3 regions of the Paenibacillus sp. FSL P2-0173 genome follow, and region 3 is predicted to be linked to each of the others. Evidence: riboswitches for the same ligand, from Rfam matches in the RefSeq annotation. Region 3 holds a riboswitch; each other region holds the start of a gene.
The links. A riboswitch is a leader RNA that binds a small molecule or an ion and turns the genes downstream of it on or off. The one in region 3 is predicted to bind thiamine pyrophosphate.
Positions count from the first base shown of each region.

Region 1: it holds a riboswitch for thiamine pyrophosphate, as region 3 does, so the genes downstream of both, MKX30_RS02180 (thiamine phosphate synthase) here and tenA (thiaminase II) in region 3, are expected to answer to the same signal.
Region 2: it holds a riboswitch for thiamine pyrophosphate, as region 3 does, so the genes downstream of both, thiC (phosphomethylpyrimidine synthase ThiC) here and tenA (thiaminase II) in region 3, are expected to answer to the same signal.

Region 1 is NZ_JBBOYK010000001.1:534,992-545,426, reverse strand. It holds gene MKX30_RS02205 (hypothetical protein) at 45-524, shown strand; gene MKX30_RS02200 (hypothetical protein) at 565-960, shown strand; gene MKX30_RS02195 (hypothetical protein) at 962-1,516, shown strand; gene MKX30_RS02190 (hypothetical protein) at 1,503-2,492, shown strand; gene MKX30_RS02185 (ABC-F family ATP-binding cassette domain-containing protein) at 2,676-4,229, shown strand; TPP riboswitch at 4,323-4,431, shown strand; gene MKX30_RS02180 (thiamine phosphate synthase) at 4,696-5,289, shown strand; gene thiO (glycine oxidase ThiO) at 5,354-6,502, shown strand; gene thiS (sulfur carrier protein ThiS) at 6,499-6,702, shown strand; gene MKX30_RS02165 (thiazole synthase) at 6,705-7,472, shown strand; gene MKX30_RS02160 (ThiF family adenylyltransferase) at 7,469-8,530, shown strand; gene MKX30_RS02155 (response regulator transcription factor) at 8,669-9,361, shown strand; gene MKX30_RS02150 (C40 family peptidase) at 9,420-9,917, opposite strand; gene MKX30_RS02145 (thiamine diphosphokinase) at 10,198-10,435, opposite strand, start outside.
Region 2 is NZ_JBBOYK010000004.1:288,038-298,472, forward strand. It holds gene MKX30_RS21225 (YitT family protein) at 1-76, opposite strand, end outside; gene MKX30_RS21230 (hypothetical protein) at 583-735, shown strand; gene thiC (phosphomethylpyrimidine synthase ThiC) at 857-2,701, opposite strand; TPP riboswitch at 2,889-3,001, opposite strand; gene MKX30_RS21240 (IclR family transcriptional regulator) at 3,157-3,900, opposite strand; gene MKX30_RS21245 (alpha/beta hydrolase) at 4,199-5,236, shown strand; gene MKX30_RS21250 (Fe-Mn family superoxide dismutase) at 5,490-6,869, shown strand; gene MKX30_RS21255 (lipoate--protein ligase family protein) at 6,890-7,735, opposite strand; gene folE (GTP cyclohydrolase I FolE) at 7,901-8,494, opposite strand; gene MKX30_RS21265 (YneF family protein) at 8,549-8,803, opposite strand; gene queG (tRNA epoxyqueuosine(34) reductase QueG) at 8,909-10,435, opposite strand, start outside.
Region 3 is NZ_JBBOYK010000001.1:1,938,179-1,948,613, reverse strand. It holds gene MKX30_RS08560 (helix-turn-helix domain-containing protein) at 1-574, shown strand, start outside; gene MKX30_RS08555 (aspartyl-phosphate phosphatase Spo0E family protein) at 967-1,134, shown strand; gene thiE (thiamine phosphate synthase) at 1,079-1,792, opposite strand; gene thiD (bifunctional hydroxymethylpyrimidine kinase/phosphomethylpyrimidine kinase) at 1,789-2,619, opposite strand; gene thiM (hydroxyethylthiazole kinase) at 2,616-3,458, opposite strand; gene tenA (thiaminase II) at 3,533-4,222, opposite strand; TPP riboswitch at 4,359-4,461, opposite strand; gene MKX30_RS08530 (NAD-dependent malic enzyme) at 4,554-6,275, opposite strand; gene MKX30_RS08525 (glycosyltransferase) at 6,781-7,902, shown strand; gene MKX30_RS08520 (transporter) at 7,907-9,172, shown strand; gene MKX30_RS08515 (glycosyltransferase family 4 protein) at 9,156-10,382, shown strand; gene MKX30_RS08510 (glycosyltransferase family 2 protein) at 10,342-10,435, shown strand, end outside.

The DNA.
Region 1 (10,435 bases), 1.4 Mb from region 3:
CTATTATGACTAATACAAAATAACAAGCTAAGGAGAGAAAAATAATGAATAACGCATCAACAGCTTTAAAGGTAGCCGCTGGGATATTTTTGACCATCGCTCTAATTACGATTGTAGTTATACTGTTTATTTCAGCCCAGGAGGCGACTAAAACGGCACAAAACAATTTTGCTGATATCCAGACCGAATTGTCTCAGGCCTCTTTTACGGTATATGACGGCACAACGATTAGCGGTTCCCAGGTGACCAATGCGCTGCGGAAGTTTCAGGGGAAGGACCAATTCGGCATTCAGATTAAAACCGGCAAAAATATGGCAGGCCAGTGGTACGGTAATGCTCTGAACATTAGCCCAGACAGTGAACAGTATGGCGCCGTGAATGGCGGCAGTGATAAGACTGGGAAAATCACGAATACGCTTAATGAGAAAGAGAATGAATACGTAAATCCAAGTGGCAAATTCAAGGCTGAAATCGTCAAGGACAAATCGAACGTTGTCCGTGGATTGTTGTTTACCCAGTCCTAAGCACTACAGTAAAGATAATAATCATAAGGGGGATGAGAGTATGTCTGATCACGCTTCAAGCATGCTGCGGCTTGGTGTGTCAGTTATTCTGTTCATAACCGCATGTGTAACGGCAGCAGACTTGTCCAGCCAGCTGGATGGTGCACTGGAATTAAGATCACAGCAGGAAGAGCATTCTGAAGGGCGAATAGCCCGTACTGCTGGGGTGGGGTTGCCGGAACGGATAAAAGGAACTCAGGTAATGCAGGCAATTCGCATGAACTTACAGGAGGGGATTTCGATTCATGTCGACGGGACAGAGTACGATGCGTATTCTGAACCGTTTGAGCCTGATGTATCGACCTTAGATGCTTCTTCTTTATATTCCATATACCCACAGCGTAATGGGAATGGGGACATAACATCTGTACGTTTTGAGAAATTGGGGGAGGAATGAAGTGGTTCAAACAATATCCAAGCTGCTAGGGGCGCTGATCGCTGTATTGCTTTTGTACATCGTACCCGCAGCTCAAGCTGCTGAACGGCAGGAAGATATATCCGGGTTAAATACATATCATTCAACTGTACGTTTTGTTGATATGGTAAGAACCAAAGGTTACATTACACCGACGATGTATAACGATTTTATGCGTGATCTGGAATTGACAGGCAATATGTACGAAGTTGACTTGGAGCATATGCACAAAAAGTATGTACCGGACTATGCAGATGCCGCGAAGCCAGACAGTTTTCTGGGCAATTATGAAACTGTATATGATGGGTACTATAATCCGCAAATCTTACCTGTACTGTTTCCTGACAATCAGCAGCCAAAATCAGATCAGCTACGTCGGTATACCTTGATGGCCGGGGATTATTTTACGGTCCGGCTACATAATACGAATCGGACTCCTGCGGACTTGTACAAATCATGGCTTCTCGGTGGGGCAGATAGCGGAAAGCCGGCAGTTACAGCTTCTTACGGGGGCATGGTTCTGAATGAAGATTACTGATTTTGCAGTCATATTTATACTTTTGTTTTTGCCCTTTGGTGTAGTTAGTGACTTACGGGTCCAGAATCAGCGTGAAGTGCAGCAGCTAGAAATGAAATATACGTCGGCTCTCCGTACCGCAGTTCAGGATGCAGGGGTTATGCTCTCACAGAATGAACGTCAAGAACGCGAGGCCGGATACGGATCGGATAAGTTTTTTCGTGTAGATAAAGAAGCAGCGCTGCACACGTTCCTGCACACCCTTTTTCTTAATGTAGGCATTGATGGGGATATAGTAGCACAACGTGCATTATTGGATTACATACCAGCCATTGTAATTCTAGATTATGACGGTTATTATGCGTTCACTTCAGAAGCCTATACCGACGAGCATGGACAAGCTGCCATAGGTCCCAAATGGAGCGAAAAAAAGCCATATGCCTATGTTGATTCAGTAGGCAACAGTGTGGGGTTCACCTTGGATAATTATGTGCACGCATATGATGCGCGGAATCACAGGTGGGTGGAGGGCTTTCAAAAGGAACTTCAGGACCAGACCCCTATATCTTTACTGAATAATTCAGAAACTTTTGAGCAAATACGTCGTTCCACCATCGTTCGCAGCGTCCAAGAGGACCTGGCGCGAATTATTAATGTCCATAACGAAAAAGCTGCACGTAACGGCATAACTTATACGTTCACGCTACCGCTCATTCCGCAAGAGGAGTGGTACAACACAGTAGATGATGTGGGTCTGATCGCGTTTATCCAAGGCATTCCGGTCGGAGACAGGTATTACAATAACTATGGATTTGGTGGTGGGAGAGTCGTTAGAAAGCAAGACATTATAGGCGGCATAGAACCAGATACTGGGATGAAATATTTTTATAGAGATTCATGTCCAGCTCCCTTTAAAGCGAGTGAACGTTTTGCGGATGAAAAATCTGCAGCAGCTGCGGGATACTTTGAGTACAAATGTTATAATGGCTTAAAATAATCACCTTCATGGGTGGTTTTTCTTTTTTTAGGCAGATCCATATCAAAAACCTTAAAAATCGCTGTTTTCCATATTCCGATATGGTTGCAGAATGTGCTACAATAAAGCTTTGAAAGAAACGAAATGCATATGAAATAAGAACAGTCGGCAGCGCCGATGACAATAAGGAGCCAAAAACAGCTTATGAGTTTATTGACTGTAGAAAATGTATCTCACAACTTTGGGGACCGCGCATTATTTAAAAATGTTTCCTTTCGATTGCTTGCGGGGGAACGTGTAGGTTTGGTAGGAGCTAACGGTGTCGGTAAATCGACACTCATGAACATTCTGACTGGAAAATTGCTTAAGGATGAGGGTAAAGTGGAATGGACTCCACGTGTACGTTACGGCTATCTGGATCAGCATACCAAGCTGACACCGGGCAAAACGGTACGTGATGTTTTGAAAGACGCTTTTCTTCCTTTGTTGGAATTGGAAAAGGAAATGATGCAGATTACTGACAAAATGGGGGATGCTTCTCCTGAAGAGTTGGAAGTGCTGCTGGAACAGATGGGTGAAATTCAGGAGCAACTGGATATGGGGGATTTTTACCTCATTGATGTGAAGGTTGAAGAAATGGCGAATGGACTAGGTCTGTCGGCCATAGGACTGGACCGGGATGTATCTGCACTTAGCGGTGGGCAACGGACAAAGGTGCTTCTTGCTAAGTTGCTGTTGGAAAAGCCAAATGTCCTGCTGCTGGATGAGCCTACCAACTATTTGGATGTAGAGCATATTGAATGGCTTACGCGCTATTTGAAGGATTATCCCTATGCTTTTATTCTTATTTCACATGATACTGAGTTTATGAACCAGGTCGTTAATGTTATTTACCATCTTGAATTTGCCAAGATGACCCGTTATTCAGCTAACTATGAAAAGTTTCTTGAAATGGCGGATCTGAACAAAGCTCAGCATATTGATGCTTATGAGAAGCAACAGGACTTTATTAAGAAACAGGAAGATTTTATTCAGCGTAATAAAGCGCGTGCCTCTACATCAGGCCGAGCAAAGAGCCGTGAAAAGCAACTTGATCGGATCGAACGTATAGATAAGCCTGAAGAAGCTGCGAAGCCAACCTTTCAATTCAAAGAAGCACGTGCAAGCGGAAAGACGGTATTTGAGGGTATTGATTTTGAGATTGGTTATACGCATGCCCTTTTGCCTAAAATGTCCATGACGATTGAACGTGGCGAAAAGATTGCTATTGTTGGCTACAACGGTGTCGGTAAATCGACATTGCTCAAAACCATATTGGGAAAAATACCGCCAATCAGTGGAAAAACCTATCAAGGTGATTTTTTGCAGCCCGCTTATTTTGAGCAGGAAGTAAAGGCGGAGAAAATTACACCGATTGACGATGTGTGGAATGAATTCCCACATTTGAACCAGCATGAAGTACGAGCGCATTTGGCGCGTTGCGGTTTAAAGAATGAGCATATCACGCGTCCGCTATCTGCGCTCAGTGGTGGAGAACAGGCTAAAGTCCGTCTTTGCAAACTGTTAATGCGTGAAAGCAACTGGGTACTGTTCGATGAGCCTACCAACCACTTGGATGTTAAAGCTAAGGATGAGCTGAAACGTGCCTTGAAGGAATACAAAGGGACCGTATTGCTTGTATCTCACGAACCGGACTTTTACGAGGATTGGGTAACCAAAACGTGGAATGTGGAAGAGTGGTCAAGTAAAGTTAACTAACATCAACTAAATCCAATTCTGCATATTTCACACGAAGTGGGGTTTGCAGAATTAGGAAAATATGCTAAGCTATCTTTAGCTTATACAATAAAATAGTCACACTAGGGGAGCCGCCCATGCGGCTGAGACGGAATAAATGGATTTCGGACCCTTTGCACCTGATCTGGGTTATGCCAGCGTAGGGAAGTGAGCGCCGTACAAACAAGGCAACACCATCTTATTTTTGTTTGTGCGTGGGACGATACACGTATACGGATATCATTGTCCGTTCGATTATTGGACGTTCGTTAAACCACTTCCTTGGGGAAGTGGTTTTTTTGCGTTTCGTTCACTTTAAGTTGTTCGAGCTTCCGTAGACGATTCACATACAATCCTCTTTCATTACTGCTGGTAGACGTGACTGGCTAAGCTTAGATCTTTTAGTCCAATGTGAGGTGAAGACAAAATCGAATTACACGCAATTTCGATGGAAAAGGGCACTTTTGCACAAGCAGCCCAAGTGGCTGCTGTGATTTGTCCGTATGTTCATTATGTACACGCACGTTTAAAACAGAATGGTGCCTCTGCATTGCTATCTTTGACTCGCAGCATGGTGGAGCAGGGAGTTCCTTTGCAACAAATTGTAGTAAATGATCGTGTGGATGTAGCTTTACTTACTTTGGTTGGAGCCGTCCAGCTACCAGCTAATGGATTACCTGTAGCGGATGTGAAAAGCCTACTTCCAAAGGGTACACGCTGTGGAGTATCTGTGCATTCCTTGAAGGAGGCGCAGACTGCCGAGCGGGTAGGAGCGGACTATGTACTTTATGGTCACATATATGAGACCCATTGTAAGCCCGGTATTGTACCACGGGGTTTAGCTCAGCTTGAACATATTTGCAGGCTGTCGAACATTCCGGTGATCGCGCTGGGCGGCATACAACCGCACCATATCCCGGAGCTTTATAGGGCCGGAGCAAGCGGAATTGCGGTGATGTCTGGTATATGGGAGGCTGAGTCGCCCGTTGCAGCTGCGCTGGAATACAGGCGAATGGCAGATCTTGTAGTTCACAACCTGTAGCGAGAAAACGAGAGTAGAGGCAAGCTGAAAGCAGAATGGTTTATGGAGAGGAGACACGGAACAAATGCCAAAGATACACACAGAGGCAAGAGCGATAGGACACGCTGAATGCTTGGTCATAGGTGGAGGTGTCATCGGCAGTTCCATTGCTTACCATGTGGCCAAGGAGGGAAGAAGTACGATCATGCTGGAACGATTGATCCCGGGTGAGGGAGCCTCAGGAGCAGCGGTTGGAATGCTGGCAGCGGAAAGTGAAGAGTTCACCGACTCTGAGCTGGCACGGTTTGCTCGCATAAGTCGAGACGCATTCCCTGAGCTTGTCTGTGATCTGGAGCGTTTGTCAGGTATTTCGGTGGAATTCCGTACAGAAGGATTTGTGACTCCTTTCCGTACGGAAACTGAAGGCCAAAAACGCTGGAAAGCTGCTAAAACGCGAGAGGATGATTGTCCTATCTGGTGGGATGCGAAGGAATTGGCCCGACGAATTCCAGGTTTGGATGAACAAGCGATCGGGGCAATATATCGTTCAAAAGAGACACAAGTGGCTCCTGTCCAGCTTTGCCGTGCTTATGCAGGTGCTGCTGCGGTGCTGGGGGCAACGGTATGGTCTGGTACACAGGCAGAGCAACTGGTCATACAGAATGGTCGAGTTTGCGGTGTTCGAACAGATAGTGGCTTTTTTTCCTGCGATCAGGTCATTATTGCCGGAGGCTTGGATAGCATGAAATTGCTAGCGCAGGTTGGATTTGAATATCCACTTTATCCGGTCAAGGGCGAAGCGGTAGCGGTCTCCTTGAAGGATCACCCGTTAGAATACACCATTTATGCTGATGATATTTACCTCGTGCCTAAACAGAATAACGAGCTTTGGATTGGGGCAACGAGCCTTCCGCATCAATATGACGAAGAGGTGACCGTAGGAGGCTTGGAGGGGTTGCTGGCACGTGCCTCTGCTTGGCTGCCGCGCGTCCGTGAAGCTTCTTTTATACGCACTTGGGCGGGCTTACGTCCGCAGGCCGCATCAGGTCATCCTTTTATAGGCACTGTCCCTGGGGTCGAGGGCGTATATGCTGCCGTCGGGCATTATCGCAACGGTGTCCTGCTGAGTGATGCTACCGGGCGTGCGCTGGCAGCTATGCTTAATGGGGCTGGTGCAGCTGAACTTGGGATAAGTAGATTTTCTTCTGAGCTCCTCAAGGAGGAAAGCTTATGAAGCTGACGATTAACGGCCAGAGCCTGACCTTTTCTAATCGAATCACTCATGTGGATCAATTGCTACATGAGCTTGATGTAAAGGTGAAAACTGTAGTGGTAGAGCTGAATCGGCGTATATTGACCCGTGAAGATCATGATGAAGCAGTACTGAAGGATGGAGATTGCCTAGAGATTGTACATTTTGTGGGAGGCGGTTGATCATGTTAACCATTGGAAAAGCATCTTTTACCTCAAGGTTGTTGTTGGGAACAGGAAAATTCACTGATCTGGATATCCAATCCCAAGCCGTAGAGGCTGCTGAGACGGAAATATTGACGTTTGCTGTACGGAGATTGAACTTGGAGGAACGGGATAAGCAGCATTTTCTCGATATGCTGGATTTGAGCCGATATACACTTCTTCCCAACACAGCAGGGGCTACAACAGCAGAGGAGGCCATTCGTATTGCCCAATTGGCAAAAGCCTCCGGCTTGTGCGATATGATTAAGGTGGAAGTCATTGGGGATAGCAAGACACTGCTGCCTGACCCTTTTGAAACGTTGAAAGCTAGTGAAAAGCTGTTAGAAGAAGGCTTTATCGTGCTGCCCTACATATCGGACGATGTGATTCTAGCCAAGAGGCTACAAGAGCTTGGAGTACACGCCGTTATGCCTGGAGCTTCACCGATTGGTACAGGACATGGTTTGCTCAATCCGTTTTCATTAGAGCTAATTATTGAACAGGCGGAGGTTCCGGTTATTGTCGATGCGGGTATTCGCTCACCCAGTGACGCGGCAATGGCTATGCAGTTGGGGGCAGATGCTGTTTTGTTGAACACAGCCGTATCAGGAGCGAAGAACCCAGTAAAAATGGCTGAGGCCATGAAACTGGCTGTTCGTGCTGGAAGATATGGTTTTGAGGCGGGGATGATTCCTGTAAAACGTTACGCTTCAGCGAGCAGTCCGACAGAAGGCATGATTCAGGCATGAAGGTATCTGACAAATCCGGTGCAGGAGGAACACATCCAAGTGACCGTTATTCCAGACAAGAAAGATTCACACCCTTTGGACCGACAGGACAACGTCGGCTTGCTTCCTCTCACGTATTAATCATAGGTGTTGGAGCGCTAGGCACAGGTATTGCGGAAACACTTGTTCGCGGGGGCGTAGGTACAGTGAGCCTCGTAGACCGGGACTATGTGGAATGGAGCAATTTGCAGCGCCAACAGCTTTTTCAGGAAAGTGATGCTGCGCAAAGATGTCCCAAAGCAGTAGCTGCTCAGCGAAGATTAAAGGATATTAATTCGGAAACGGTTATACATGCACATGTACTGGATGTTAGGGTGGAAGAGCTGGAAGAGTTGATCCAGGGGGTAGATCTCATAATGGATGCAACCGATAATTTCGATACCCGACTTCTTATGAATGACATGGCACTAAAGCATCGGATTCCTTGGATTTATGGGGGATGTGTGGGCAGCTATGGTGTAACCTACACCATTTTACCGGGTCAAACGCCTTGTCTTCACTGTCTGCTGGGAACTGTGCCGTTTGGTGGTGAAACCTGTGATAGCGCCGGGATTATTCCGCAGGCCGTACAGATGGTCACGGCTAACCAAACTACGGAAGCTTTCAAACTTCTGGGTGGATATCCAGAAGATTTGAGAGGAAAGCTGCTTTCGTTTGATTTGTGGAAAAATGAGTATGTAGCGATAGCAGTAGATAGCGTTAAAAAGGAGAATTGTCCTTCTTGCGGCAACCAACCGACGTATCCCTACTTGTCGGCCTCTCATCGGCAGAAAACAGATGTTTTGTGCGGCAGGGATACCGTTCAAATTAGACCAGCAAACCCGACACATCTGAATCTTGCGGAAATAGCAGATAGATTTGCTTCTTTGGGAGAAGGAGAAGTAGAGCAGAATCCGTTTTTGGTTTCCTTTAGTACAAGCGAGCATCGCTTGGTTGTTTTTGCAGATGGCAGAGCGTTGATCCATGGGACAAAGGACGTGGCAAAAGCAAGAAGTCTGTATCATCGCTATTTGGGTTAAACCATAAAAGCAGAAAGCCATTCTTTGGAGAATGATTTTCTGCTTTTTTGTTACAATAATATTAATATGCTTTAATGGCTTATAACAAACTTGTTCGTATCCAATGTAATGCTATGTCCAAACCAGGTGGGTGAAAAGATGAGCCCGTTAATTTTACTTGTGGATGTAAATGAAGCGTCTCCCGTAATTGTTCTTCCATTGGAGCAGGCAGGTTATCAGGTGGTACATGTTAGCAATACATCGGATGCAAGCTCTTATGCAGCCCACAATCCGGTGAATTTGCTACTCCTGAACATAGGAGATGAACAGGCGGATACACAAGGCTTGATTCGCATTTTGCAGCAAAACCATCCTCATGTCCCGCTATTTGCAATGACTTCATCAGATGAGGAGGACCATATTGTTTCCTGCTTTGAACAAGGGGCACATGATGTGATCGTTCTTCCCTTTTATCCTAGAGTTTTTCAGGCAAGAGTGGCTAATTTATTGCGGATTTTTGGTATTGAACGTGATGTGAAAAGGGCGATCGAAGCGGGTGATTTACATATAGACAATGCAAGCAGAATGGTGAGCAGAGGGGGACAAAAGCTGGAACTAACTCCGAAAGAATTTGATCTTTTGCTTCATCTGGCGATACATCTTAACCAAGTTTGTAGCAGGCAGCAAATTCTGAAGGATGTTTGGAAACATGATTATATCGTTGATACGAACGTAGTAGACGTCTATATCAGACATTTGAGGGTTAAAGTAGATAAAGGGTATAAGTTTAAAATGATCCGTACGGAACGAGGTATTGGTTATTCACTCAGAACACCAACCGTATCAGAATAGCATAAGGTATATAAAAAAGCCGGAACTTTTCGTCCCGGCTCGCATATTTCAAAATGAGTTACAGCACGCGGCGTGCTTTAATGTATGTTCTTTTCCAGTTGCTGGAGTTCAAATCGGAGATGGTCACGCCAGGTCCGCCGTAAGTGTGTAAAATTTTCCCCCCGCCCATATAGACTGCTACGTGGGTAATGTTGCGTCCTGTGGCACGGCTACCGCTTGAAAAGAACACTAAGTCACCTTTTTTCAAATTGGACTTGGATACGGCATGTCCGACTTTAGACTGTTGAACAGAAGTACGTGGCAAATCCACTCCGTATTTCTTGAATATGTGCTTCATAAAAGAAGAACAGTCAAAATTACGTGTAGTGCTCGTGGAAGCTCCAAACTTATAAGGAGTTCCCATATATTTTTCACCGTAGTTAATTACTTTTTGGCCTACTGAAGTAGTAGTGGCAGCTTGTGCCGTATTTGTTCCCTCAATTGCAAAAGTACCAAAGCCGATAGTGGCTGCGACCCCTGCTATAATTACCTTTTTTATGATTTTATGCATATTCATGTTGTAAGTACCTCCAGAAATTGATTTGTGCAATATTTTGCTGAGTTGCTAACTAACTGACAGCGTTGAGTATAACAGTTTTGAAGCCGCCTAATAGTTGGAAAAGAACTCTCAAATGCTTGAGGGACAAGACTTACACAGCGTTTATTAAAAAACGATTAAAAATTACAATTTGTAAAAAATATATCGATTCATAGATCTCTATAAACGGAAAAACCCTTGTTAATCAAGGGTTTTGAGTGAAAGAACAATCTGAACAATGGTTACAACAATGTCATAATTAATCCTTGCTTTGAATAACGAGTAGTAGACCGCTTTTGATGGAAATCGTACCTTTTGAAGCCGTTAGCTTATTACTGACAGCACGCGATTGTCCCATTTTGAGGGTGGCATTATGTAGCGGATACATAAATCCTTCCAGTTGTATACCTGTTACTTCGGAAGTCATAGGAAGCAGCGATGTATATGTATAGCCCATAGGCTGGATCTCAAGCGTTGATCCGGTGAGCTCAATATAA
Region 2 (10,435 bases), on a different contig from region 3:
CAAACAGATTAACAGCTAGCGCGAAAAAAAACGCACCCAGAATAATAAATGCGATATCTGCAATACTTTTTTTCATATATGCTCTAATCCTTTCTCTAACATTTCAAAGGATGAATCGCCAGATGGATTGGCTGACTCTTGTTGCCAAAATACGCTGACAACCAGTTCATGGTATCTACTACCAAACATAAAGTCAATACAACTTTGACACTTTAATTCGCCACCAGACTGCCTCAATCCTGACTTGGATTCCGCAAAATTCTCCTTTTACAAGGTTATTCGACAAAATAACACAATCCCGACTACTAAACTAAGAAAACGGGCCTCTAGCCCTTGTTTTAGACCTAGGCACATTTTCCTCTAAAACGACCATCCTCCTAATCGACATTTTGGACACATATGACCATCTTCCTGTTTTATGTCAAAAGCGTTTTACTTTGAAAAAATGTGGGTATAATGATTGAAACATTACCAAGCAACCTACATAGCATCACGACATCAAGTACATACAAATAGTCCTATACAGACGTCCTAAGCAACTCAATCTGAATTTGACAATATGGAATTGGAGGAATGACCTACATGAATACAATGAACTTAACCGTCCACACCCTGATGCCCTTTCACCACCAATACCAACGTGCCAACGCGGTGAGTATGCAGAAGAAAGAAGATAGCTCGGAGAAGAAGCTCAGCTTTCAGGACATTTTGAATGAAAAAATGGGTAAAAAATAAGGCGCCGTTTATCCGGTTGCAAGATCCCGCTTTACATAAGCTAAAAAGCCGTAGTTCCCTACATCGACTGTAGAGAACCACGGCTTTTTTAATTCATTTTTCCTAAACTCACACGTTCGTTTTACTGACCTCCATCCCGATACTGCTCTGCCTTCTCACGCATCCCGGCAGCTACTGCTTCTTGAGTGTTCAGCCCCTTATCCGCTGCATAAGCGCGAATGTCCTGCGTAATGCGCATACTACAAAATTTGGGACCACACATCGAGCAGAAATGTGCTTCCTTGGCGCCCTCTGCCGGTAGCGTTTCATCATGGTAGGACAAGGCCCGCTCGGGATCAAGCGACAGATTGAACTGGTCCCGCCACCGGAACTCAAAGCGTGCCTTGGACAAAGCATCATCCCGCTGCTGTGCCCGTGGATGACCCTTCGCCAGATCGGCAGCATGTGCCGCAATTTTGTAGGTAATGACACCCTCGCGGACATCATCCTTATTCGGCAGACCCAAATGCTCCTTAGGCGTAACATAACACAGCATGGACGTCCCAAACCAACCGATCATCGCCGCCCCGATGGCTGAGGTAATATGATCATATCCGGGGGCAATATCCGTCGTGAGCGGCCCCAAGGTATAGAAAGGAGCTTCCTTACAAATCTCCATTTGTAAATCCACATTCTCTTTGATTTTATGCATAGGGACATGTCCTGGCCCTTCAATCATGACCTGAACATCATGCTTCCAGGCGATCTGCGTTAGCTCGCCCAACGTTTCCAGCTCTGCAAACTGTGCTTCATCATTCGCATCATAGATGCTACCCGGACGTAGACCATCCCCGAGAGAAAAGGCCACATCATAGGCTTTCATAATTTCGCAGATTTCTTCAAAATGCGTATACAAAAAATTCTCCTGATGGTGCGCAAGGCACCAGGCTGCCATGATCGACCCACCACGGGATACGATTCCCGTCATTCTATTCGCCGTCATCGGTATATACCGCAGCAATACACCCGCATGAATTGTAAAATAGTCCACTCCCTGCTCCGCTTGCTCAATCAGCGTATCGCGATACAGCTCCCACGTCAGCGCTTCTGCTTCGCCGTTCACCTTTTCAAGTGCCTGATACAGCGGTACAGTCCCAATCGGTACAGGAGAATTCCGAATGATCCATTCACGTGTTGTATGGATATTACGGCCTGTGGACAGGTCCATAACTGTATCCGAGCCCCAACGCACAGCCCAGGTCATTTTTTCCACTTCCTCCTCGATGGAGGAGGTAACCGCAGAATTACCAATGTTCGCATTGATCTTCACGTGAAAATGACGCCCAATGACCATTGGCTCACTTTCCGGGTGATTGATATTCGAAGGCAAAATGGCTCGTCCAGCAGCCAACTCCTGCCGTACAAACTCAGGCTCCACCCCTTCGCGGATCGCCGCAAATTCCATTTCGGGCGTAATGATCCCTTGCCGCGCATAATGCATTTGCGTCACTGTACGACCTTGCGAAGCACGAAGCGGACGGTTGGTCACGCCGGGAAATTCAACTGTCTCCCGTTTGGAGCCAGGTTTCAGTCCATTATCCTCCGGTTTGACGGCGCGTCCCTCGTAAGCCTCCACATCGCCCCGTTCCAGGGCCCAAGCTCGCCGTAATGGAGGCAGGCCCTGACGGATATCGACCTGATAGGCTTCGTCGGTCATGGGACCGCTCGTATCGTACACACGCAATGGCTCATGATGCTCCGTGCCCTGCGGCGTATGTGTAGGATGAAGAGCAATTTCCCGCTCTGGCACGGCAATGTCCGGCCGTGAGCCTTGAATATATACCTTACGGCTCCCTGGAAAGGGCGTTACCCCTCTGGCTTGCTCCCCGTTTGTCTTCTCTACCTCAACTTCTTTTGTTCCTACCAATCTTACTTCTGTTGATTTCAATTCTGTTCCTTTTGTTCCTTCTACTTCTGTCGGCTTCATTGTCCATTCCTCCCGTTTCGATGAAATGACACACCGATCCGGAACCATTCCCAGGGTGGCGCTGATCTATGCAAAAAAGCCGGTTCCCTAGGGAACCGGCTAATCTAACGAGGCAGCTATCCAGACAGTACGCATGTGGAATAATCCTATTCCAATGCGCCACTGTAGACAGCAGCCGCGTATACATTTCAATGGCCGATTACTTCCCTACGCTGGTATGATCCAGATCAGGTGCAAAGGGTCCGGAATCTTGCACGATTCCATCTCAGCCCGGCATTACAGGCTCCCCCAGTAACTGTGATACTTCTATTCACATGAGGCGGCTATAACAGATATCCCGCCATCCTTACCAGACTACTTTAAATTTATGGCTTTGGCAACCCTTCTAGGTTCCCTTTACCAAGGAGACGCTCCCCATCAAATCACTCTGCTTGCTTCAACTGTGTTCATTCTTGTTACGGAAGCATAAGCCCCATTTCCTTCGCCGCTTCAATCAAAATCGGAGCAAAGTCATGTAGCGTCTCGGGTGCAAGCCGACTGACCGGACCGGATACAGATAAAGCCGCAGTGACCTGTCCCTTCCGGTTTACAATTGGGGCAGCCACAGCAGCAGCCCCTGGCTCCCGTTCTTCATAGCTGGTCGCATAGCCCTTCTCGCGAATGTCCTGCAGCTGGGCTTTATAGACCTCCGGGTCTACTGAGGACGGCCATTCATCCCCGCTTAGCAGGGCTTCCAGCTCCTGCGGCGGCATAAAGGCTGCCAGCACTTTGCTGGAGGCCCCTACAGCCAGCGGCATACGCGCACCTACAGGCGCAACCCTGCGGATCGCCTGATTGCTCTGCACGGCTTGTATGCGAATACGCATGCTGCCGTCACGTAAGTACAAGCTGACCGTCTCGCCCAGACGATCACGTAGTCCTTCCATTGCAGGCTGTAACAACACCGCCGGCTCGTCGCTTTGGGACAAGTGCGTGGATAGCTCCCAAATGCGGAAGCCAAGTCGATATTTTTCCGTTTCGGCATTCCGAACGACAAAGCCCCGATCCTCCAACGTAGTCAGCAGCCGATGAACCGTGCTTTTATGTAGACCAATTTTGGAGGCAATCTCCGTCAGGCCAAGATCCGAATCTGCGGTAAAACACAGCAGTATATCAAGTGCACGCTCTACAGCGCGAACGGTTAATTTACGGTCTTCCATCGTGAACCGCTCCTCTTGTATCCATATTCGTTTCACACTATGAAACATGGTTACATAAATTATATAGAATAGTCGCGGCTACTGTAAACCGATGTTTTTGTGACAACCATATTACAGAACGAGAACAAACATCGACAATTCTTTGCATCATTTTTACTTTTCCGGTTCAGGCGTTGACTTTGGATAATCCCCATCATACGATAATAGGTATCTATACGGATCTACACTACTATTTTCAAGTGGAATTATACCTAAATTCTATGAAACGAAGATCAATTTTATATAAGGAGGCTCTTACATGATTTCGACATCCCAGCGCAACGCTCAGCTACAGACCGCTGTTCAGGAGCCGTCCACCCCACTCTTTAATCCCCGTCTGCTGCGGTTCAAGCACGTTGTGATTGCTCTGCTGCTGTCGGTCGTCTTTTTTCTGTTGTTTTGTTTTATTGCCTTGCATGCTTACATCGCATGGGTACTTACGAATCCCACCGTTGCACCACTGTACTCTAATCCGATGCAGGCCAAAAGCATGCCTTATGAGGAAGTCAGCTTCCCTGCCAAGGATGGTAGCCGCATGGTACAAGGCTGGTATATCCCGGCGGATCAATCGCGGAAAACGATTATTTTCAGTCATGGCTATGGGGCTAACCGCGAAGAAAGCTGGATTCCCATGTATGATCTGGCGCATTATGCCCACAGTTTGAACTTTAATGTGGTCATGTTCGATTATGGATTTGCGTCACAAAACAGCAAAGCAGTCGCAACCGGAGGCAAAGCAGAATCCCAACAGCTCCTCGGAGCAATTCAGCTTGCGAAGCAACGCGGCTCGTCGGAGATTATCGTATGGGGCTTCTCCATGGGGGCAGGAACCGCTCTTCAGGCGGGCTTGCAAACCAAGGATGTGGACGCAATGATTTTGGACAGCACCTTCCTGCTGGAGCCAGATACGCTGTACCATAACATTCACAATCAAATTAATCTGCCAAGACATCCGTCTTTGGAAATTCTGGAGTTGCTGTTTCCAGTCTTGAACGGAACCAGCTTGCATCAAATTCCATATCAGGAAGTTAAAAAGGAAAACTATCCGTTCCCGATCATGTTTGTGCATGGTACACAGGATGAAAAAGCTCCTTATCCTATTGCGGAAAAGCTCGCTGCCAATCAAACCAACCCGCTTTCCAGTGTATGGATTGTTAAAAACGGGATACATGAGCTTATTTTCAGAGAGCACCCTCGTGAATATTTGCGACGGGTATCGACGTTTCTAAGCAGTGTACAGGAGCTGGAGGACAAGAAAACCATCGCTGATGCCCACAAACAAACGACTACGAAGTAAATTTTTCGAAGAACTGTATTCTATTCTTCGCCTGGAAGAAGCCTGCCTATGGACACTTAACCCGTGCCGTAGCTGGGCTTCTTTTTCGTTTTCCATGGGTATTCATTGTTTTACGTAACAGATGTGACCGGATTAAGGGAGTTCATAGACATATTCCTGATGAGACAGCGAATATACTGGGTACGTATGCATCCAGGGCAGATCTGCCAGATCCGCCGGATAGCCATAGTAGGATACGGGAGGTAAAAAAACGATGCTGAGTACTTATGGGTCTTTCCTGCCCTTACGTGTGCTGGAGGAAATTCGGCATTGGAAGCAGCAGGAAAGTTGGCATGTGGAAGTGATTAAATCCGCTACCGAGGGATTGGAGCCAACTTATGTACGGTTGCTGGATGATTGGCGGACTGTATTCGAACAGACGGAACGCACCGCCATAGAGTTGCTAGAAGAGCAACGGAGCGTACTCGATCCGGCAGATCAGGCGTGGCATCAGGAATGGAAACAGATGTCGGCTGCTCCACAAGCACATACACACGAATTCACTGGACATTCAAAACAGTCAAGGGGATTAGACGCATCATCATCTGTAAAGATGCCATTGTCAGAGTCAGCCTTAAACTCTCAGCCTGACTCACAAGAATTAAATCGTCGACTGGACGATTTGCTGCAAACCGCAAACCGTCAGTCACAGGAGTATGTACGACAGCTCGGTCTGCTGAGCGAGCACAGTCATGCATTGCGTCAGCAGCCAAAATCTGCCGGAGTTGTATTACACGCGGCACATGAAAGCCAATATTTCCTAATCTCGACAACCCCCTTTCAAGAACCTGGCTCCATCGCAAGGGCTGCTAGGTTGTATCATGTAGCGGCAGAGGGTGAGATTTACCCAGAGGAAGCGTTTCGAGAACGGCAGGCAGGCATAAGGGGAGAAGGCGCATGGACGACTAAAAGCGTCAAGTCCAGCCAGGCACAACCTTCGGCAACGGAAAAAACCTCAATCGGCCGCTCGGTTCCTATTGGGGGACATCGGCTACCGCCGCTCCCTTACCCCTATAATGCGCTTGAACCGTATATTGATGAGAAAACGATGCGTATTCACCATGATAAGCATCATTTGAGCTATGTGAATGACCTGAATAAAGCGGAAAAGAAGCTGGAAGAAGCCCGAAAAACAGGTGATTTTGACCTCGTAAAACATTGGGAACGAGAACTGGCATTCAACGGCGCAGGCCATTATCTGCATACTCTTTTTTGGACGATCATGAGTCCTAAAGGTGGCGGAAACCCAAGCGGACCGCTGGCTGAACAGATTAAAAAGGATTTTGGCAGCTACGATGCATTCAAAAAGCAATTCAGTTCGGCAGCCGAAAAGGTCGAGGGTGGCGGCTGGGCTATCCTGGTATGGAGTCCACGCGCGGGACGGCTTGAAATTTTGCAGGCCGAAAAGCACCAGAATCTGACTCAATGGGAGTCCATTCCGCTGCTGGCGATAGATGTATGGGAACATGCATATTACTTAAAGCATCAAAATGAGCGTAACAAATACATTGAGGATTGGTGGCATGTCGTTAACTGGCCTGAAGTGGAAGCGCGCTACGATCAAGCCTCCAAACTGAGATGGCAACCCTTCTAAGCTTCTAAGCTAAAGAAAAACTACACCTGCAAATCGTATCGCTCTCTGAGCGCTGCCATTTGTTCGGTCAATCCTTCCGGTTGTACCACCCAGCCATCGGCAGGTAAAATGGCTGTCCGGCTCTCAACGACACGGCGCAGAGATGCCGTGTACGCCTCAACAGACGGCACTCCAGCCAGCTCTGCCAGGCTACCCATCGTTGCTGGATTCACCCGGGGGTAATCCTGCTGCTGCACGCCTGCCGATGTGTCCCCGGCTGCCTCTGTATAGAAATGCTGCACCGCCTGTGCACGCTCTGCACCGCTGCCCTCAATCATCACGAAGGCTGTGATGATATACGCCTTGGCTTGGCGCCGCTGTGCAATGCCGCAAAACTTGCGGCCCCGGACGCTGACATCGTAATCCCCGGGACAGAAGGACCCGAGGATTTCTCCGGTCTGCGCCTCGCCAGACCACGGAACCAGCGCATCGGCAATTAGCGCTGCCATGAGCCGAAAATCCTCATGCAGGCTGATGGCCCGCTGTGGATTCGGCAGGATTAAGGACAGGTTCAGTACCCCTCTGTCCAGCATGACGGCTGCTCCACCCGAGGGGCGTACGCATACCGAGGTTCCCGCGTTGCGCACTCGTTCCATCGCCTGTGGGGCGTAGGGAAGCCTGCGGTCCCGGTGACCGATCACAAGCGCTGACGGATGCCGCCATAGATGCAAAATGGGTGTAGCTCCTTTCCCTACTTGCCGACAAGCCAGCTCCTCCCAAGCCAGCGGAGACAAAACATTCTCCTGAGTGGCCGCGAGTGGCGTTTCAAACCACTGTAACTCAGGCAAAGCTGTTGTTTTTTCCGTTGATCTATGTACATTCTCCATACGTTATCCCCTATCTATAAAAATAACTGTTATCCATAGGCAAATCGTAATTTTAAGGCAGCTATCCCGTCGTCTCTATTTCTGATGTTAACAAAAAAAGGTGGCTACGCCTATGCGTAAACCACCCTTTTTTTGTTCATCACATAAACGTCTTGCGATGTTCGATCAATCCTTGAGCAGCGACAAAAACTCTGCGCGCTGCGCTGCATCATCACGAAACGTACCGCGTACCGCAGACGTTACCGTTTTGCTACCAGGCTTTTTGACACCTCTTGCACACATGCACAAGTGCTCGCCTTCCACGACCACCATAACCCCGTGAGCGGAGACCGCTTCATTTAAAATATCAGCGATCTGTGATGTAATACGCTCCTGTACCTGCAATCGGCGGGTCACTGCCTCTACCAGGCGTGCAAGCTTGCTCAGTCCTACAATTTTGCCGCTGGGTACATAGCCGATATGCACTTTTCCGAAGAAAGGAGCCATATGGTGCTCACACTGGCTGTAATAGACGATGTCCTTCACGATCACAAGCTCCTCGTGATTCTCGTCAAATGTCACACCCAACGCATCCCGGGGATCAACCTCATAACCCGCAAATATTTCCTCATACATGCGCGCAACGCGTGCCGGTGTTTCCAACAACCCTTCACGCTTGGGGTCCTCACCGATCAGTTGTAAAATCTGCTCCACATGGTACTCGATTTTATCCCGGTTATCCGCAGCTTTGCGGTTAATATAATCTTTTACGCCAGCCACAGTAATCCTCCTCTATGCAGCAACCTCATGCGGCATCCGTGCTCACGTTGCTCATTATTTCCGACGGCCCTGATTTTTACGCGGACCAGGCTGATTTTTGGAGAACTGTTGGTTCTTCATCATCTGCTGGGCTTTTTGCATTTGTTTCCCATTCAGGTTGTAACCCATCTGTTTGGCCATTTTTTGCAGCGTTTCAGGGTCGTTTTGCATCTTTTCAAGCTGTTTACGAAGATAATAAGCACCGATGAAAAATCCCCCAACCAAACCAGCAATCAGGGTAATAATCGGAATGACAATATTCCACACCACGAAGTCGTCACCTCTGTATATTTATATGAAACATCTTGAATTGCACGAACCTATCATAGCAAAACATGGGACAGCTAGCAAATCACTTTTTGCAAACATATGTCCTTATTGTTTCTCCAAATCCAGCAGCTTCGTCTTGACTGGTAAGCCTCCAGCATAACCGACCAAACTTCCGTTTGCACCCGATACCCGGTGACATGGAAACAGAATGGGTAACGGATTTTTGTTATTGGCTCCACCCACAGCACGTACCGCCTTGGCTCGTCCGATCGATTCTGCAATATCTTTGTAGGACACACTTTGTCCGTACGGAATATTTTGTAATGCACGCCATACCTGCTCTTGAAAAGGAGTGCCTCTCAAATCATAGGCTATACTGAATTCCCGTCGTTCTCCCGCAAAATATTCACGCAGTTGGTCCGCGGCTTCGCGCAGTTTTTCCGGCTCCTGCACATAGACATATTCCCCAATCCATGTTCGGGCCCATTGCTGAAGCAGTGCTTCCTTTGCATGAAAAACGCCATAGTCTATTCGGCACAGCCCCCGATCCGTAGCGCACAGCGTCAACGTGCCCACAGGTGTCTCCATCTCATCATAATAAATGGTGGTTGGACCCTGTGAATCTCCGGCCGTTACTTCTGATTTTGGTAATTCAGACGCCTTTTGCTGTTCTGCCTGCTCTTGTTCCTCTAGTTTGGAATGCGCTTGCGCGATCATTTCGCGTACTTGCTCATGTTGTTCCTTCTCTGATGCTTGCTTGATCGCTGTCATAGCGTTCTCCCCTCCTATTCGACTCAAAGCCCACGCCGCCGTGCCTCGTAGCTCGGGACGCGGATCATCCAATAAAACCTCCGTTAACTTGGGCACCGCGCTGATATCCTTGAAATTGCCCAGTCCAATGACTGCATTGCGTTGAATGGGCTTCTTCCCCCGCCAAGCCGCCGCACTTTGTCCAAATCGGTCTTTGAATTCACGGTTGCTCAAATCCAATAACGGCAGCAGCAACGGCTTCACAATTTCAGGATCGGGTGTAAGCTCGGGATGGTGATCCCAATTGAGACCCCGATTTTTGGGGCATACCATTTGGCAGGTATCACATCCGTATAGCCGATTCCCTATCTTCCGCATAAACTCCTCATCCAGAAAGCCCTTCGTTTGCGTCAAAAAGGACACACACCGCTGGGCATTCAGCTGTCCAGGACCCACAAGCGCGCCCGTAGGACAGGCATCCAAACATTTGGTACACTCGCCGCAACCATCCGTTACCGGTTCATCTGGCTGGAAAGGAATGTTCGTCAACAGCTCACCTAGATAAATCCATGATCCCAGCGTCGGTGAAATCATCATCGTATTTTTGCCGCTAAAGCCAATCCCTGCGCGTTCCGCAACGGCTCGATCCGACAATTCTCCGGTATCCACCATGTTTTTCAATATGGCATCAGGTACCCGCTCACTTATAAAAGCCTCAAGCTTTTCCATCGCTTCGCGTAGTACCAGATGATAATCTTTCCCCCAGGCTGAACGTGCCAAAATACCACGGTACTTCCCCTTGTCCGACTTCGGCGGGTCCTTCATTTTGGAAGGGTACGCCACCGCAATAGCAATCAGAGATGCAGGCTGTGAGCCATACAG
Region 3 (10,435 bases):
TTGGGTGATCGAGACAGACCAGGAAACCCAACACTGGGTCAACTTGTTCAAGCATTGGGCAGAAGGTAATACTTTTGTAAATAGACTCCTATCTGGAGATACCAATGTGCTTCCTCATTATGTTGAATATATTGCATCCACATCAATCACTACCGAGAATGAAAAGCTATCCAAGTTGCTGAACGTTATGATTGCTGCTAACCGATATGCAATAGATATCAATGATATCCTTTCACGTTTTGAAGTGGAGATTAATTCTTTTGCTCTGCTATCACAATCTACTGATATGTACACCCAACAAGTGATGCCGGATTATTTTGCATGGTTTGGTTACGAACTGGCTTATTACTATTTAAGGCGGGGAATGTACAATGATGGCTTTAAACACTTAATATATGCACTGGTAAAAGCCCACCTACTAAACAATGAGACTTATTTTATAAACTGTACAGGGCTTTTTGCACATTTCCAAGCACATGCGCTTCCCGAAACAAGGGAAGAGTATTTCAAACTATTAGAAAAGGTGTGGTTAGACAATGTTGAAAAAAATGATTCTGCTGGTCATCGCAGCTAGCTTCTTGTTTATTTTAGCAATGCCTGTTCAGTCGCATAACCAAAATCAAAGAATAACGCCTCACGTACAAATTGGAGGTGCTTAAACGGCTAGAAACAAAGACAATTCTCACCGACTAGTTCAAGTTTGGGGAGTTCAGCGACTATTAGAGATCAAACCAAATAAGGTTAATCTCTAGGTCAGAATTGGCATGTATGCTCTATATTCATTGGATTTCTTTATGAAAAGGGCCTCTGTTCCACTTAATTAGTGGAAACGGAGGCTCTTTTAACGTGGATTTAGGGGCATCTTTGTTTATGCAAACTTTTGGGATGTTCTTTTTTTGTTAGGCGCATCATTCGAAAATCCAAAAAACGTCTTTTTGTCATAAAATATGACATATAGGAGGGATCATGCTGATGAACCAAGGTGTGACTTTACTTTGTGTCGAACGAGCTAGGAAGAAACTGTACCAGGTCCAGAAAAAGTATGGATTTTTAACACATCCCAAAGTAATAGAACAATCTAAAAAGCTGGATGATCTGTTGAATCATTATCAAACATGTAGATCGGATCATTGAGAAATGATACCATATTTTTCTTTAATTCCTTGACCGCACCTCTAACCTGTTCTGACTGTGTCACGGCTGAAATCACCGCCACACCATCTGCACCTGCACGTGCGACTTCCTCAACACGGTCCACTGTAATACCTCCGATCCCAACAATCGGCACATCAATTCCCGCTTTACGCATCTCATATAAAATTGCCGGTCCCTGTACGGCATGGGCATCATCTTTCGAGATGGTGGGATAGATGGGTCCGACGCCGAGATAATCAGCACCTTGCAGGATGGCTCGACGTGCTTCCTCAATGGTATGGGCAGAGACGCCTAGAATTCGATTTCCGATTCGCTCGCGGACGGATTCGGCGGATTCATCGTCCTGACCGATGTGAACACCGTCGGCGTCGAGTTCAAGAGCCAGCTCCACATCGTCATTGATGATGAAGGGGACACCAGCGTGACGGCACAGTTCCTGTAGCTGGCGCGCAAGTTCGAACATAGGAACGCCCGTTAACGCGCCGAGACCCTTTTCCCGGAACTGGACCATGGTTGCGCCGCCAGCTAGAGCCTCTTGCACGACCCAGCCTGGTTCCGCGAGGCAATTCACGCTTCCAAGCACCAGGTACATCTGTAGCTGGCGGCGCACCACCTCTGACAACATTCTACCGCTCATAGCAGCACCTCCTGACGACGTTGGTAGGCCCAATGATTGGTGGGTCCATGTCCTTGTCCAAGCTGCAAAGGTTCCTCAATCGCTGCCTGGATGAAGGCTTTGCCATTCGAGATAGCCTCCGGTACAGACATCCCTTTCCCTAATTCCGCGGTAATCGCTGCTGAGAAGGTGCATCCTGTTCCGTGTGTATGAACAGTCCGTACTCGCTTGCCGCTCAGCTCTGTAAAGGCGGTTCCGTCAAAGAGTAGGTCCACAATCTGTTCGCTGCTCTCGCTCTCGTCAGCGTGGCCACCCTTGATCACAACGAATTTTGATCCCATACTGCTAATATGTCTCGCAGCCTCGCGGCGATCCTCCATCGTATGGATACTGATCCCTGTCAGGGCTTCCGCCTCCGGGATATTCGGTGTAACGACCAGGGCCAAGGGGAGCAGGTCGTCCTTCAGAGCCTGCATCGCTTCTGGCTGCAGCAGCTTTGCGCCTCCCTTGGCAATCATCACGGGATCGACGACAACCTTTTTCCAGCCGAACTTTCGAATCTGCTTGCTCACAAGACGGATGATGCCCGCATGAAACAGCATGCCAGTCTTCAGGGCATCCACTCCAAGGTCTAATCCTACAGCTTCGATCTGTTCCGCTGTTGCTTCCTGTGGCAGCGGATATACGCCGTGGACCCCTAAAGTATTCTGTACGGTAATGGCCGTAATAGCCGACATGCCGTAAACGCCAAGCTCCTGAAAGGTTTTGAGATCGGCTTGAATCCCGGCCCCGCCGCCACTGTCCGAACCGGCAATCGTCAGTGCTCTGGGTACACGAACGTCTGTCATCGCGCACCACCTGCTGTGGTTGTTCCGGCTTCACGGACAGTGACATGCCCCTCTAGCGAACCTGTATGTAGTTTGGCGAGCTCGTCGAGAAAGGCAATCTGGAAGCTGCCGGGCCCCAGCTCTGCGGTACGTGCTGCGGCTCGGGAAGCTGCTGCACCGTAAAATGCCAAGCCTGCTGTACCTGCGAGCAGCAGGCTGGGTTCAACAGCTGCAAAGGCACCTAACACAGAGGTCAGCAGGCAGCCTGCTCCGGTTACCTTCGTGAGCAGCGCGTCTCCACCGCTTATCATTCGTGCTTCGGCCCCATCGGTGATGACGTCCTCTTTTCCAGTAATGACAACCATTGTATTGAGCGTTTGAGCAGCCCGAATTGCCAGATCGACATTTCCGCTGTCAGCACTGTCACCAGCATCTACGCCTTTAATCTCACGCGCTTCTCCAACAAGATGCGCGACTTCGGCTGCATTGCCCCGCACCAATGAGATTTTGACTTCTCTCAGGATTCGCAGTGCCGATTCGGTTCTAAAGCTCGTTGCTCCCGCACCGACCGGATCTAGCAGGACCGGAACACCGTGTGCATTCGCCGATTGTCCAGCAATGATCATGGCATCCACCAGTTCGCGGTTCAGCGTACCGATGTTTAACACGACGGCTCCCGCTATTTTTGCCATGTCTGCTACTTCCTCGGGTGCATAGGCCATCACCGGGGAGGCGCCCAATGCATACAGGCCGTTGGCCGTAAAGTTAGTGACTACCACATTGGTCATATTGTGAACGAGGGGTTTGCTGTTTTGTACCTTCGTCAGGAGATCCGAATAACTTTTTTCCCATGTACTCATAATGATTATCCTCTCTATAGTTGGTGGTTCAACAGGGCATTAACTGTACTTCACGCATCGAATTGCCAGGCTGACTATTCCAAGACCGCTTCCTGTATCTGGACCGGCCATTCTTCCTGCTTATAGGCCATGTCCCAGAACTTATATTCCAGCTGGCAGCTCAGTATAAAATGCTCAATCATCCGCTCTCGCTCAGCAGCCGTTGCGCCTTCTGCCCAAGCATCTACACGTTCTCGGAACTTGAGTGTTGTATCATCAAGCTGGTCTCCATAGAAGCCCATCCATTCATAGAACGGATGAGACTCATCCGGCTTTACTTCATCCAGCAGCCTGCGACCAATCTCGGCATAGGTCCACATACATGGCAGCAGCACAGCCAAGATCTCGCCCAGGCTGCCCTCATGCGCAACCGTCAGCATGTGACGGATATAGTGATGGGCCGACGGAGCGAGCGGATATCCCTGCAACTCTTCATAGCTCACCCCTGCGACAGCACAGAAATTTTGATGCGGATGAACCTCGCTGTGGAGAATAAAAGAGATTTGTTCATTAAATACAGCCATGTCCTCCCGATTCGTGCATTTGGAGATTGCGATGCCGTATATCCGCATGTAGGCGTTCAAATATTCAAAGTCCTGTTTTACATAGTGAATCAGCTGTCCCCTTGTCAAACTTCCTTCAGCAATACCTCTCACAAAGGGATGCTCAAAAATCGCTTGAAAAATGCCGTCCGCCTGCCGACGGAGTTCTTGTGTAAAACTCAATTTCCCCACCTCCATTAAATTGAAGAGCAAGAAGTCCTGTAAGAATATAATTCCGGAACAACGCTAAAAAGCCGCCCCGGAAAAATGGAGCGGCTTCAACAATAGGCCCAATGCGCAAAAAACGCTTGAAACCTTATATACGAAGGCTCCACTTTCCTACGCTAGTACGAACTAGATCAGGTTCAAAGGGTCCAAGATACGCTCTTGTCTCAGCCATAGTGGCTCCCCTAGTGGACTTCTATTCTTTTGACTATTACTGTACATTCGTTCATATGCTATGTCAAACATAGTGTACAAAATATTAAATTTCCTCTAGTTAGGTGTTTTGGGCTTAGTGAGGGTGATGAATTACACTTTCCACTGCTTTGACCTTGGCATATTTCGGTTTCCACATTGCATCTTGTATAGCTTGTTCCACATCTGAAATGTGCGCCTGCGCTACCTGATCCTGAATCGCGGCTTTTGCAACCGCAATCGCAACAGCGTACGAAACTTCGCGTAATTTTCGGATATGAGGGAGTAGCGCACCGCCAGGCGTATTCGAATCTACACCATTGGCAACAGCAACTGCTGCCGCTGTAAACATCGCAGGGGTAATCCTTTTGGCTTTAACCACAATCGCACCCAGACCCAGTCCCGGAAAAACAAAGGCATTGTTCGCCTGTCCAATCTCAAAATTTGTATCGTTATAGGTAACGGGCTCAAAAGGACTTCCGGTTGCGATCAGTGCTCTGCCATCTGTCCACCGGATCAAATCCTCGGGTACTGCTTCTGCAAGGTTTGTAGGATTGGACATGGGCATAATGATCGGGCGTTCTACATGCTTCGCCATCTCCTTGATGATTTCTTCAGAAAAGGCACCTGCTACACCGGAAGTTCCAATCAATATCGTAGGCTTCACCTGACGGATGACCTCCAGTAGCGGTATTTTGCCGTCACCCGACCGGGTCCATGAGCTGACTTCATCCTTTTTGCGCACATACGGTTTCTGATACTCCAATACGTCTTCCATATCTTCCGTTAACAGCCCGCGATAATCAAAGGCCCAAAAGGACTTGAATGAATCATCTACGGAAAGGCCATCCTCGATCATAGCGCCCCGAATTTGATCAGCGTTACCGATCCCTGCAGCCCCTGGGCCGAAAACAAGTATTTTTTGTTCACGCAGCGGAGTCTTGGTGACACCCACCGCCGAAAGAATCGCAGCCAGGGTCACTGCTCCTGTACCTTGTATATCATCGTTGAAGGTGAGTATGCTTTGACCGTATTTTCCTATAATATGGCGCGCATTAACGCTGCCCACATCTTCCCAATGTAAAAGCGCCTTCGGGAATTGCGCTAACGTTTTGCTGATAAAAGTATCAATAAACTGGTTATAGGCTTCTCCGCGAACTCGTTTATGGCGGTTTCCGATGTACAGTGGATCATTCAGCAGCTTTTCATTATTCGTGCCTACATCCAGTACAATTGGCAGCACCCGCCCAGGATGAATGCCTGCCGCAGCCGTATATACTGCAAGCTTGCCAATAGCAATGTTAATCCCCCCGACGCCCCAGTCACCAATCCCCAAAATACTTTCGGAATCTGTTACGACGATCAGATCCACATCCTCGCCGCTTAATCCAGAGTTATAGAATGCTTGTCCAATACCATTCGGGTTATCTATTGACAAATATACGCCTCCAGGGCGGTTGTACTCGTGACTATATTCTTGAATCGCGGTTCCTACGGTCGGCGTGTAGACTACGGGCAGCATTTCACTCAAATGATCGGTTAGCAGCCGGTAGTAGAGTACGACATTTCGGTTGTGAAGGTCGTTGAGAGAAGCATTTTTACGCAGCATGGTGGGTTGTGCGAGAAACTGCTGATATGCCCGTACGCTCTGTTTCTCCAATGAAAGGACGGTTGGAGGAAGGATTCCTTCCAAACCCAGATCTTTGCGTTCTTCTTCTGTGAAAGCGACACCTTTGTTCAAAAGAGGATTTGCCAACACATCCTTTCCCCGTAATGGAGTAGATAATGACCCATCGCGATTGACATAAAATGCTTCCATAGAAAGACCTTCCTTCTCTTCATTTTCATAACGAAAGGATTTCACAAAATTCGATTCCAGTCGCTCCGAAGTGCAAAATATAGACGAACTAAACCATTTCGATCTATATCTTGTTCATTGAAAGTCGCTTATCGGATTTTTGCAAAATCCTCAAGATGACATGTTGTCCATAGTATGGACGTGCGAATCTGTTTTATTCTTCTATTTATCTATGACAAAATAACCATATATATTTCCTTCTGTTGATCTAAAAGAACTAATTTTCGATATAGATGCGCTAACTAATTCTGATGGTTTTGGTTCTAATGAATCAGGTCTAAATACTCTATTTTTATCAAATATGAAAATCAGTTTTTCTTCTCTTATATCCTTATATATCATGGAGTGTCAGCTATTTTGTTAAGGAAATATGAAGTATTTGGACATTAATTTAACTCCTATAAGCAAACATTCTTAATTCTTTTTCAACAAAATAGAACTATTCGGAGGAAAAGGAGAGGTTTGTGTGCAGGGACCTATAGCCATTTTTAGCGATAACGACAGGGCTATTGATTATCCCAATGTGATTTGTTTTTACCAATATATACAGTGCGAGGACACGGAGGCAGCTTCAGTCTACGAGAACGCATGTTGTTGCCTGATTGATTATAGGGAGCCGGGGCAGGCGGTGCGGAAAGCCAATCAGATCCGTAGCCAATTTCCGCAAATGCCATTGTTACTGGTGACGGATGTAACAATTCCGTTCAGTGATCAGCATATGGTGCAAATCACCGGAGTAGGCCGTTTGCGGCTGCTATTTTGGCAAGCCAATGACACCGAAGAAATGCTTTCGGAAATACAAAGCTTGCTCTATCCCGAGTATTCGACCAAAAGCCAACATATTGCATTTATCTTGTCTGTATATAACGAAGAGCAACGTTTTGTTCATGTCAAAACCTTTGCTGAACGACTGCAAGCCTTTATCCGCAGCCATATTATTGAAGGTTCGATTTATCTCATTGATGATGGCAGTCACGATGGTACCAATGCCTTGATTAAAGCGCTGGAGGCAGCAACGGACTTGTCCGTAAACAGGATTAATCAGAATCTTAGCCCGCTGCTTCAAACAAGGGAATTGGGACGCAATACACGTAAGGCAGGGACGTATCTGGAAGGGATGCGGACCATAGGTGCGGATTACTACGTATTTGTGGATGCGGACGACTCCTTTTTTATTGAGGATATTGCCAGAATGATTAATGTTGTTCAGCAGGGCTATTATGATGTCGTGATCGGAACCAAGGATATGACCGCCGAGAATCGATCTTTATTGCGATCTGTTGTCAGCTTTGGTAAGCGGGTCATTTCCCGTCCTTTTTTACCAACAGGTGTGGTAGATTCGCAGACTGGGCTTAAAGTGATGAGTTCGGTTGCAGTGAAACGGATGTTTCCGCATTTAAAGGAACAGCTCGGACTGGCGCTGGATCTAGAAATGATGTTTATTGCCAAGCGACTCCAGCTTCGTGTGCTGCAATTACCCGTCAAATGTATTGACCGCGATGGATCGCACATTCATGTCTGGAAGGATTCTATTCGTTTTTTACGCTCCATCATTGATATTTGGCGACTGGATCGGCGGGTGAGATAATAACGTGAACAACCGATTGCGATCGTTGATGTTCCCTCTCTTTAATGTGCTGCTTAACGGATTTAATTTTTTCTTCCACATTGCAGCGAGCTGGTATCTTACCGGACAAGCTTATGGCCAGGCGAATGCGCTGCTGGCACTTTTTGCACTTTTATCCGTTTTGGGTTTATCCATCCAGCTATTAACCGCCAAACTGGTCTCTAAGGGAGACCAAAAGCTTGCGCTACGAAGCTTACCGCTCGGTTCTTTATTACTCAAAGCACCTCTGGTGCTAACCGTGCTTGCCATGATCATTTTACTCATCTTTCATCCGTTACTGCGTTCGCTATTAGGCGTCGAATCCGGCCCGCTGTTCATGCTGTATGGCTTGATCGGACTGCATATTCTTGTAAGTTCGTGCCGCGGAGATTTACAGGGCAGGGAACGCATGTTGGCGCTCAATGTGAACTATTACATTGAGGTATTAGGGAAGCTGAGCCTGTTTTTTGTTCTGGCTGCACTGGGGTTAAAGCTGGAAGCCCTACTGTTAGCAAGCTGTGGAGGAATGTTGCTGTCGCTGCTCCACGGCTGGATCGTTTCGGCTCGTGGCTTGTCCTTATTCACATACAGTGGAGAACATATCCCTTCTGGGTTATGGAAATCATTGGGTCAGGATTTCACCGATAGCCTTATGACGAATTTATTCATTTTGTTTTGTATCTCCATCGACATGTTGTATGTACAGCATTACTTTCCTGAGCAGGCCAGCAGCTATGCCATTGCGCTGAAGTACAGCCAGTTGGTCTATTACGTTTCGTATAGCCTAATTGCTGCTTTTATTCCAAAGATCGGTGCGCAGGGGCATGACCGCCAAGCTTTGGGCAAGTTGATTGCCGTCTATGCCGGTTTAATGGCTATAGCTGCAATCTGTGTATATGTGGGCACGACCTTTGTGTTCCCTTCCTCTATTCCCATATTATTCGGAGTCTCTTACCAATCGGCCGAGGCCTATATTCCATGGGGAGGATGGGTGTACTGGCTATTTTCCATCGTGCTGTTTTTTGTGCATGTGCACGTATTGGTGGGCAGACGCAAATTTATGTTCAGTCTGATGGCAGGAGCCGCGGCTTTATTAGTAGCCTTTCATATTGCCCACACAGATCCGGTAGATTTTTTGCTATCTGAGTTCATAGTTTACGGGGCTATGGCTCTCTACTTTGTGATAGACGCCTATGTGCATTTGTTCAAAATAAAGATAAAGGGGGATTTACCCCATGAATACCATACATGAACAGGACGGTAAAACCGTAGTTCTATTGCTTTCCTGGCGTGACATTCGTTCACCTAAAAGCGGGGGAGCAGAAATTTTTACCCATGAAATGCTTAAACGCTCACAGCAAGGACGTTTCCAGTTCATTCATTTTTCACCCCAATTTGAGGGGATGCCTGAGCATGAAATTATTGACGGTATTACGTATATTCGAAAAGGGAACATATACAGTGTTATTTATTATGCGATGCGCTATTACCGTCGTCATCGAGGGAAGATCGATTATGTGATTAACCAGGCAAATACGCATCAATTCTTTACCCGATTTTGGGTGGAGGCATCCAAACGGATTTTTTTCATACATCAGCTAACAAGGGAAATATGGTTTGAGAACGCCAAATTCCCGCTAAATGTTATTGGGTTTCATATGGAGCCCTTGATGCTTAAGCTGGCTCGTAAGGATCGGACGCTTACGGTATCTCCGTCTACCCGATATGATCTGCTTAAGCTGGGCTTTCACCCGGATCGTGTTCATCTTTTACCGGAAGGCATTGAGTTTGATCATTGGCCGCGCGAACAATTTTTAACGAAGGAGCCTAATCCGACCTTCATGTATGCTGGGCGCTTCGTCAAATATAAAGGTATTGATCTGGTCGTTGAGGCCTTTGGGCAGCTCAAGGAAAAGTTCCCTCAGGCTATGTTATGGATTGCCGGAAAAACCGATAAAACCTATGTGGCAGAACAATTAGTGCCGATTATGAAACAGTATGGTTTGACATACGGAGAACCGGATGAACAGGGGCAATCGCAAGCCGATATTACCTTTTACGGATTTGTTTCAGCAGAGCATAAGCTGGAGCTGATGAGTCGTGCCCACGCGCTCGTATTTCCTTCCTTACGTGAAGGCTGGGGTTTGACGATTACCGAAGCGGCAGCCGTTGGAACCCCTAGCATTGTCAGCAATTCACCGGGTCTGGTGGATGCAACGGATTTTGGGAAGAGCGGGTATCTATGCTTTCACGGCGACATCCGAGGATTATCTGAACAAATGGAAAGAGCAGCAAAGGGCGGCGAAGATTACATGGCCATCCGTGAGCGGGCGTATCAATATGCGTTAAGATTCCATTTTGATCATACGGCTGCTGCGTTTGAGCAGTTGATGGAAGATTGGGTAGAGGAGGCGGAACAGAGTGGACAAAGTGGTCATTCTCTTCTCCACGTACAACAATGAACGGACGATAGAGCCTTGTTTGCGAAGCTGTATGGGGCAAAATTACAAGGATC